DNA from 2 places in the Kitasatospora sp. NPDC048239 genome. Region 1 is predicted to be linked to the other one. Evidence: riboswitches for the same ligand, from Rfam matches in the RefSeq annotation. Region 1 holds a riboswitch; the other holds the start of a gene.
What was found. A riboswitch is a leader RNA that binds a small molecule or an ion and turns the genes downstream of it on or off. The one in region 1 is predicted to bind cobalamin.
Positions count from the first base shown of each region.

Region 2: it holds a riboswitch for cobalamin, as region 1 does, so the genes downstream of both, ACGFZP_RS18640 (HoxN/HupN/NixA family nickel/cobalt transporter) here and ACGFZP_RS23370 (cobalamin biosynthesis protein) in region 1, are expected to answer to the same signal.

Region 1 covers NZ_JBICZP010000008.1:294,801-298,522, reverse strand. The annotation lists gene ACGFZP_RS23380 (alpha/beta hydrolase family protein) at 1-583, opposite strand, end outside; gene ACGFZP_RS23375 (XRE family transcriptional regulator) at 747-1,460, opposite strand; cobalamin riboswitch at 1,723-1,888, shown strand; gene ACGFZP_RS23370 (cobalamin biosynthesis protein) at 1,987-3,030, shown strand; gene ACGFZP_RS23365 (cobyric acid synthase) at 3,027-3,722, shown strand, end outside.
Region 2 covers NZ_JBICZP010000006.1:224,576-228,297, reverse strand. The annotation lists gene ACGFZP_RS18645 (M24 family metallopeptidase) at 1-882, opposite strand, end outside; gene ACGFZP_RS18640 (HoxN/HupN/NixA family nickel/cobalt transporter) at 960-2,099, opposite strand; cobalamin riboswitch at 2,132-2,326, opposite strand; gene ACGFZP_RS18635 (ArsR/SmtB family transcription factor) at 2,422-2,823, shown strand; gene ACGFZP_RS18630 (SRPBCC family protein) at 2,895-3,374, opposite strand; gene ACGFZP_RS18625 (RNA polymerase sigma factor) at 3,371-3,722, opposite strand, start outside.

The DNA of each region.
Region 1 (3,722 bases):
GGGAGGCGGGCGCGCCCTGGTCGCCGCGGTAGGTGACGGCGAGGGCGGGCAGGCCGAACCGCTGCAGGACGGGCAGCACCGGGAGGGTCTGCCGGCGGTCGGTGTCCGGGCCGTGCACCAGCAGCACCCAGGTGCCGCGCTTGCCGTCCAGCCACCAGGCGGGCAGGGCGCCCAGCTCGCCCTCGGCGGCGGTCTCGGTGAAGTCCAGGCCGAGCGCGCTCGTCGGGTCGCCGCGGTAGACGTCGGGGGTGAAGCGGACGGCGGTACCGGCCTTCAGGGTGCCCCGGTCGGCGCGCTCCAGCCGCCGGGTGACGCCCTGCCCGTCCTGGTGCAGGATCTCGCCGACCACCGCGTGGCCGTCCTCGCCCCACTCGACGGCCCAGCGGCCGGGGCGGGCGCTGGCCTGGCTGCGGGTGAAGGTGGCCCGCCCGGCGGCCAGGCTCTGCACCAGCACGGGGCCCGCCGGCCGCCGCGCGGCCGCCGGGTGGACCATCCGTTCGGACGCCTTCCGGCCGATCACCAGGACGGCCGCCCCGGTCCCGACGACGGCTGCCGCCACGACGGCTGCGGTTCCCCAACGCATACTCGCTCCCCGCTCTGTTGATCGCGGACTGGGCCGGGCGCCTCCCCGGCCGCGCACGCCCGGCGGGGGTTGCTCGGACAGACAGCCCCAGTCCACTCGCGGGGGCGGGCGACGGCCACCGGACAGGGCCGTCCGGGTCACCCGGGGCCGGACCGGACCGGCCTCAGACCGGGATGTCGGTCGGCCGCCGCCCGAGCAGCTCCCAGAACCGCTCGCCGACCGGGCGGTCCTGCGGCTGCGCCGGGCGGGCCGCCGGGGCCGGGGAGCCCCAGCTGCCTGCGCCCCAGTGCGAGGCGACCTGGTACTCGCCCTGCAACGCCGTCAGCACCGCGGCGAGGTCGCTCTCGTGCACCGGCACGATCCGGCCGATCGCGCGGGTCTGCGCCTGCCAGCGGCCGTCCACGCACTGGCGCAGCCGCTGGTCCAGCTCCTCCCTGCGGTCCGTCACCGCGACCAGCTCGCGCAGCGTCAGGCCGAGCACCTGCGCGAGCGCGTACGTCTGCTCCTCGTCGCCGTCCCAGCGGCCGGTGGCCTCGGCGGCCTGGTAGTGCCGCAGCGGGATGCCGATCCGCCGGGCGGCGGCCTCCTGGTTGAGCTCCCGGGCGACCCGGAAGTCCCGCAGCCGGGCCGGGCGGGTGCCCATCAGCTGGGCGGGCGGGCACCAGAGCGCTCGGGCCAGTGCGATGAACTCCTCCTCGGCGGGGCGCAGCTCGCCGCTCTCCCAGCCGAGTACGTGGGAGGGCAGCAGCCGGACGCCGTGCGCCGCCATGCCCTCGGCGACCTGGGCCGGGGTCAGCCCGAGTCCGGCGCGGTGCGCGCGGGCGGCCGTGGGCGAGAAGGGCACCGGGGGCACGGCCGGGGGCCGTCTGCGTCGCATGGGACCAGACGGTAGGCCTTGGTGCATCGGCGCCCCAGCCGCCGAACACACGAAGCGCGGCTGTAGGCGTCTACAGGGCGCTGGACGATCCCACAGGCTGTCATGCCCCTGCGGGGGCCGCGACTCGGAGGTAGCGACGGGGCGGGAAGGGAGCGGGAGGGGGGCGGGAAACCTCCGGGGGGTGTGACCAAACCCTCCGTGACCTTGGTTGACTCCCGGTTCGGCCGCGTGATGGGATCCTTCAGCCAATACGGAGGCATGCAGAGGAAGCCGGTGCGAGTCCGGCGCGGTCCCGCCACTGTCACCGGGGAGCACGTTCGGAGAGTCACCTCCTCACCCGTCAGCGGGGCGGGGGGTGCCCATCGGCAGGCCGTCAGAAGCCGCTGGAAGGCCCGGAGGTGCGTTCGGACCCGGAAGCCAGGAGACTCTCGCCGCCGGTACGTCGATCCAGGGCGCGGACCCTGAGTGAGGACACGCACGCGATGCAGGCTGCCCCGACCGACCGAGCCCCCGGCTGCCCGCCGCCGTGCGCCCGCTGACCCGCGCCGCCGCCTTCGCGCTGGGCGCCGTCGCGGGCCATCTCGCCGACGCCCGCTTCGCCGATCCGCGGCGCGGCCACCCGGTGGCCGCCTTCGGCAGCGCGGCGGGCCGGCTGGAACGGCCGCTCTGGCGCGACCACCGCGGCGCCGGCGCCGCCTACACCGCGCTCTGCGTGGGCACCGTCGCGGCCGGCGCGGTGGCCGCCGACCGGACGCTCGGCCGCCGGCCGCTCGGGCGGGCCGCGCTCACCGCGGCCGCGACCTGGACGGTCCTCGGCGGCACCTCGCTGACCCGGGAGGCCCGCACCATCGGCCGCTCGCTGTCCGCGGGCGACCTGGCGGCGGCCCGCAGCCGGCTGCCGCACCTGTGCGGCCGCGACCCGAGTGCGCTGGACGAGCAGCAGATCGCCCGCGCGGTGGTCGAGTCGGTCGCCGAGAACACCGCCGACGCCGTGGTGAACGCCCTGGTCTGGGGCGCGCTCGCGGGCACGCCCGGACTGCTGGCGTTCCGCGCCGTCAACACCCTGGACGCGATGGTCGGCCACCGCTCGCCGCGCTACGCCCGGTTCGGCTGGGCCTCGGCCCGGCTGGACGACGTGGCGGGCTGGCCGGGCGCCCGGCTGACCGCGCTGCTGACCGTCGCCGCCTCGCCCGAGCCCCGGACCGCCTGGCGGGTCTGGCGCCGGGACGGCTCCGCGCACCCCAGCCCCAACGCGGGCCAGGCCGAGTCGGCCTTCGCGGGGGCGATCGGCGTGCGGCTGGGCGGCACGCTGGCCTACGGGACCAGGGTGGAGCACCGGCCCGTCCTCGGCGGCGAGCTGCGGCCGGTGACGGTGGACGACATCGAGCGGGCCTGCCGGCTCTCCCGCCGGGTGGGGCTGCTCGCCCTGGGGACGGCGGTCGCCGGGCACGCCCTCGGGCAGGCCCTCCGGACGGGGCTGACGGCGCGGCGTACGCCGGCCCGGACGGCAGCACCCCCGGCAGGACTTCTGCCGGGGCTCACGGCACGGAAGCGGAGGGGGAGCGCATGAGCAACGCGCTGCTGGTCGCCGGGACGACCTCGGACGCGGGCAAGAGCGTGGTCACCGCGGGCATCTGCCGCTGGCTGGCCCGCCAGGGCGTCGCCGTGGCGCCGTTCAAGGCCCAGAACATGTCGCTGAACTCCTTCGTCACCGCCGACGGCGCCGAGATCGGCCGTGCGCAGGCGATGCAGGCGCAGGCGGCCCGGGTGGAGCCCGAGGCCGCGATGAACCCGGTGCTGCTCAAGCCGGGCGCGGACGGCCGCAGCCAGGTGGTGCTGCTGGGCCGGGCCGTCGCCGAGGTCGGCGCGATGGACTACCGCGACCGCAAGCCCCTCCTGCTGGAGCGGGCCCTGGAGTGCCTGGCGGACCTGCGCGGCCGCTACGACGTGGTGGTCTGCGAGGGCGCCGGCTCGCCCGCCGAGATCAACCTGCGGGACCGGGACATCGCCAACATGGGCCTGGCCACCGCCGCCGGGCTGCCGGTGGTGGTGGTCGGGGACATCGACCGCGGCGGGGTGTTCGCCGCGATGTACGGGACGCTGGCGCTGCTGTCGGCCGAGGACCAGCGGCACGTCGCGGGCTGGTTCGTCAACAAGTTCCGGGGCGACGCGCGGCTGCTCGCCCCCGGCCTCGACATGTTGAACCGGCTCACCGGCCGGCCGGTGCTCGGCACCCTGCCGATGCTGTCCGGGCTCTGGCTG
Region 2 (3,722 bases), on a different contig from region 1:
GGGAGAGGCCTCGGTGTGCCCCGCGGCCTGGAGGATCTCCCGGGCGGCCTGGTCGGGTACGTACTGCTCCACACCCGGGCCGAGCGCCTCCCGGGCGGCCCGCTGGGCCCGGAACACCAGCCGGTGCAGCTCCACCTGCCAGGGCGCGGGCGCGGCCCCGATCACGAAGGTCCGGGCGGTGGAGACGCCGTAGCCGCGGTACTGGGCGCCGAGCACGACGGTGAGGAAGTCGCCCTCCTCGACCCGGCGGTCGGTGGGCTGGTGGGCCTGCTGCCCGGAGTGGCTGCCGGTGCCGACGGAGACCGGGAAGGCCGCCCGGTCGGCGCCGTGGTCGATCATCCGGCGCTCCAGCTCCATCGCGAGGTGCCGCTCGGTGCGGCCGACGAGGATCGACTCCAGCAGCTCGCCGAGCGCCTGGTCGGCGATCTCGGCCGCGATCCGCAGGTCGGCGATCTCGTGCTCGTCCTTGACCACGCGCAGCCGTTCGACGGCCTGCGCCAGGTCCGCCAGCCGGACGCCCTCGGCCAGCCCGGCCACCGCGCGGTGCCGGCTGACGGTCAGGTCGTGCTCCTCCACCGCCAGGTCCGCGACCCGCAGCCGGACGGCCGCGGCGGCCGCGGCCAGCACGGTGTCCGCGCCGGCGGCCACCGGCAGCTGGGTGAGGTCCTCGCCGATCGCGCGGTCCCCGGTGTCGTCCGGCGGCAGGTCGTCCGGCAGGGCCAGCACCACCCGCTCCCGGGTGAGCAGCACACTCGCCCCGCACGGCGGGCATCCGGTCAGGTACCGGACGTTCGCCGGCCGGGTGATCAGCGCCGCATCGGCCCCGGACGCACTGCAGTGCTCCCTCAGCCGCTCCCGCCGGCCCGCGTACGCATCAGCCATGCGTCGAGCCTACGGAGCCCCACCCCGATCCGCCCGCCGAGCAGACCCGACCGGGCAGCCCCCGCCGCCGGGCCGCCTCAGCCCTCCGTCGGAGCCGGGGCCTGGGCCCCCTCCGGGGACGGGGTCCAGCGCTGTTCGACCCTGGCCAGCCGCCAGTACGCGATCGCCGCTCCCCAGACCACCACGAAGAGGCCGACGAGCACGTAGCCGACGTTGTCCAGCGACAGCTCCGCGATCCACCCGCTGACCGGGTCGGTCAGATCCAGCTTCTCGTGCAGCACCCCGACCAGTTCGATGGTGCCGATGACGAAGGCCACCGCGATCGACAGCCCGGTGATGGTCAGGTTGTAGAACACCTTGCGCACCGGGTTGGAGAACGCCCACTGGTAGGCGAAGTTCATGAACGTCCCGTCCAGCGTGTCGAACAGGCTCATCCCCGCCGCGAACAGCAGCGGCAGGCAGACGATCGCGTACCAGGGCAGGCCCGCCGCCGCGCCGGAGCCGGCCATCACCATCAGCGTCACCTCGGTCGCGGTGTCGAAGCCGAGGCCGAGCACCATGCCCACCGGGAACATCTGGCCGGGCCGGGTGATCGAGCGGGTGGCCCGGTTCAGCACCCGGGCCAGGAAGCCGCGCGCGTTGAGGTGCTCCTCCAGCTCCGCCTCGTCGAACCGCCCGGCCCGCATCGACCGGAACACCTTCAGGATGCCCAGCAGGGCAACCAGGTTGAGCGCGCCGATCAGGTAGAGGAAGGCCCCGGAGGCGGTGGTGCCGACCACGCCGAGCCACTTGTGGGTGGCGGACTCGTCGTCCATCAGCGTGTTGGCCAGCTGGGCGCCGCCCGCCACCAGGGCGGCCATCAGGACCACCATCGAGGAGTGCCCGAGGGCGAACCAGAAGCCCACCGAGACGGGCCGCTTGCCGTCCGCCATCAGCTTGCGGGTGGTGTTGTCGATCACCGCGATGTGGTCGGCGTCGAAGGCGTGCCGCATGCCGAGCGTGTACGCGGTGACACCCAGGCCCACCCCGAAGACCTGGGTGCCGACCGCGTACTCCTGGGGGGCGACCAGGAAGACGAGCGTTCCGAAGGCCACCACGTGCATGGCCAGGATCACCCCCATGAGCCCTGCCGTGCGGATCGTGTCCTCCCGCCGCCAGCGGAAGGACGGCAGCACGGCGGACGGCGCCGGCACAGCGGCGGTTTCGGGCAGGGTCATCGTGGGATCACGCTCCAGCACCTCGTGGAATGACGTTCGTGAGATGCCGTGGCCGGTCTCCTGGCTTACGGGGCGTCCTTATCCGCCTTCCCAGGTGCGCGAGGCACCCAGTGGCGTCGTGGATACGGACGACTCCCCCCGATCACAGTGGCGAGGGCCGCTCCGGACTGGGGACCTCTGAAGGTCCGTCACCGGTCTTCCCGAGCACCACGGCGGGCAACACCGTAGGGCCCCCGCAAGCACCCTTGCAAGGCTGCGCACCTGCGCAGGTGTCCAGGATCACAGCCCGGCGGCCATCGGGGGCGGCTGCAAGAATGGGCCCATGCATCTCGTACCGGCCGACCGCGCGGGCCAGCGCACCATCGACGGGCACCGGGTCTGCGAGGCCATCGCCGCGATCGGCGACACCGCGCACGTCCGCTCCTGGGCCGAGCGGTTCTCCCTGCTCGCCGATCCCGGCCGGCTCGCCCTGCTGCTCGCCCTGCACCGGGCCGGCCCGCTCGCCGTCAGCGATCTGGCCGTGGCCACCGGGATGCGCGATCCGGCCGTCTCCCAGGCGCTGCGGCTGCTCCGCACGGCCGGCGCCGTCACCGGCGACAAGGACGGACGCGTGGTGCGCTACCGGCTCGTGGACGACACCATGCGCCCCCTGCTCGACGAGTGCGCCGCCGCCGAACACCACGAGCCCGTCATCGAGCAGCCCGGGCCGGCCGCCACGGGGTGACCCGTCCTCCGCCGCGCTCCCCGGGCGCCGTCCCTCCCGGGTGTGGACCAGGCCACTGAGCCGAACCGCCCTCAGCCCTCCCGGACCAGGCGTTCGAAGCGGCGCAGCGAACGGCCTGCCAGCGGCTCGGTGACGGGGTGGAGCGCGCGGCCGAGCAGGGCCGCGCCGGGCAGCCGGAACGCCCCGAGGAAGGCGAAGCGGGTGCCGTCCGGCTCGGGCCTCGCGGCCAGACCCCCGAGCAGGAAGCGGCTGCGCATCAGGCACCAGCCCGGCGCCTGCTCGACGTCGAAGCGGGCGCGCAGACGGGAGTGGCCGACCACCAGGGCCTGCCGGCGGCCCTGCGCCGGGCCCTCGCCGAGGCGGACCGACCGGATGTCGGGCAGCCAGCGCGGCAGTCGGCCCTCCAGGTCCGCGGCCACCGCCCAGACCTGGTCGAACGGGACGTCGATCACCGTCTCGTGGACGGCGCCGCCCGGGGTGGCGGCGGCGATGACGTGCAGACGGCGGACCGGGTCGAAGTCGGCCACCGGCCAGGGGATGCGCTCGGTCACTGCTGCCACGCCCTTCGGAAGCTGAGTCGGGCCCGGGACAGCCGGGACTTCACGGTGCCGGCCGCCACGCCCAGCAGGTCGGCGGTGGCCCGTTCGTCCAGGCCCTCGATGTCGCGCAGCACCAGGACGGCGCGGTGCTCGGGGGTGAGCCGGGCGAGGACGTCCTCGATGTCGGCGGCAAGCTGCGGATCGCCGGGGCGGGGCAGCTCGGAGAGGTCGGCGGGGACGCAGCGGGCGACCCTCCGCACGTGCCGGACCGCCTCGCGGACGGCGATCGAGCGGACCCAGCCGAACAGCGCGGCCGGGTCCTTGAGCTGGCGCAGCCGGCGGAACACCGCGATCAGCGCC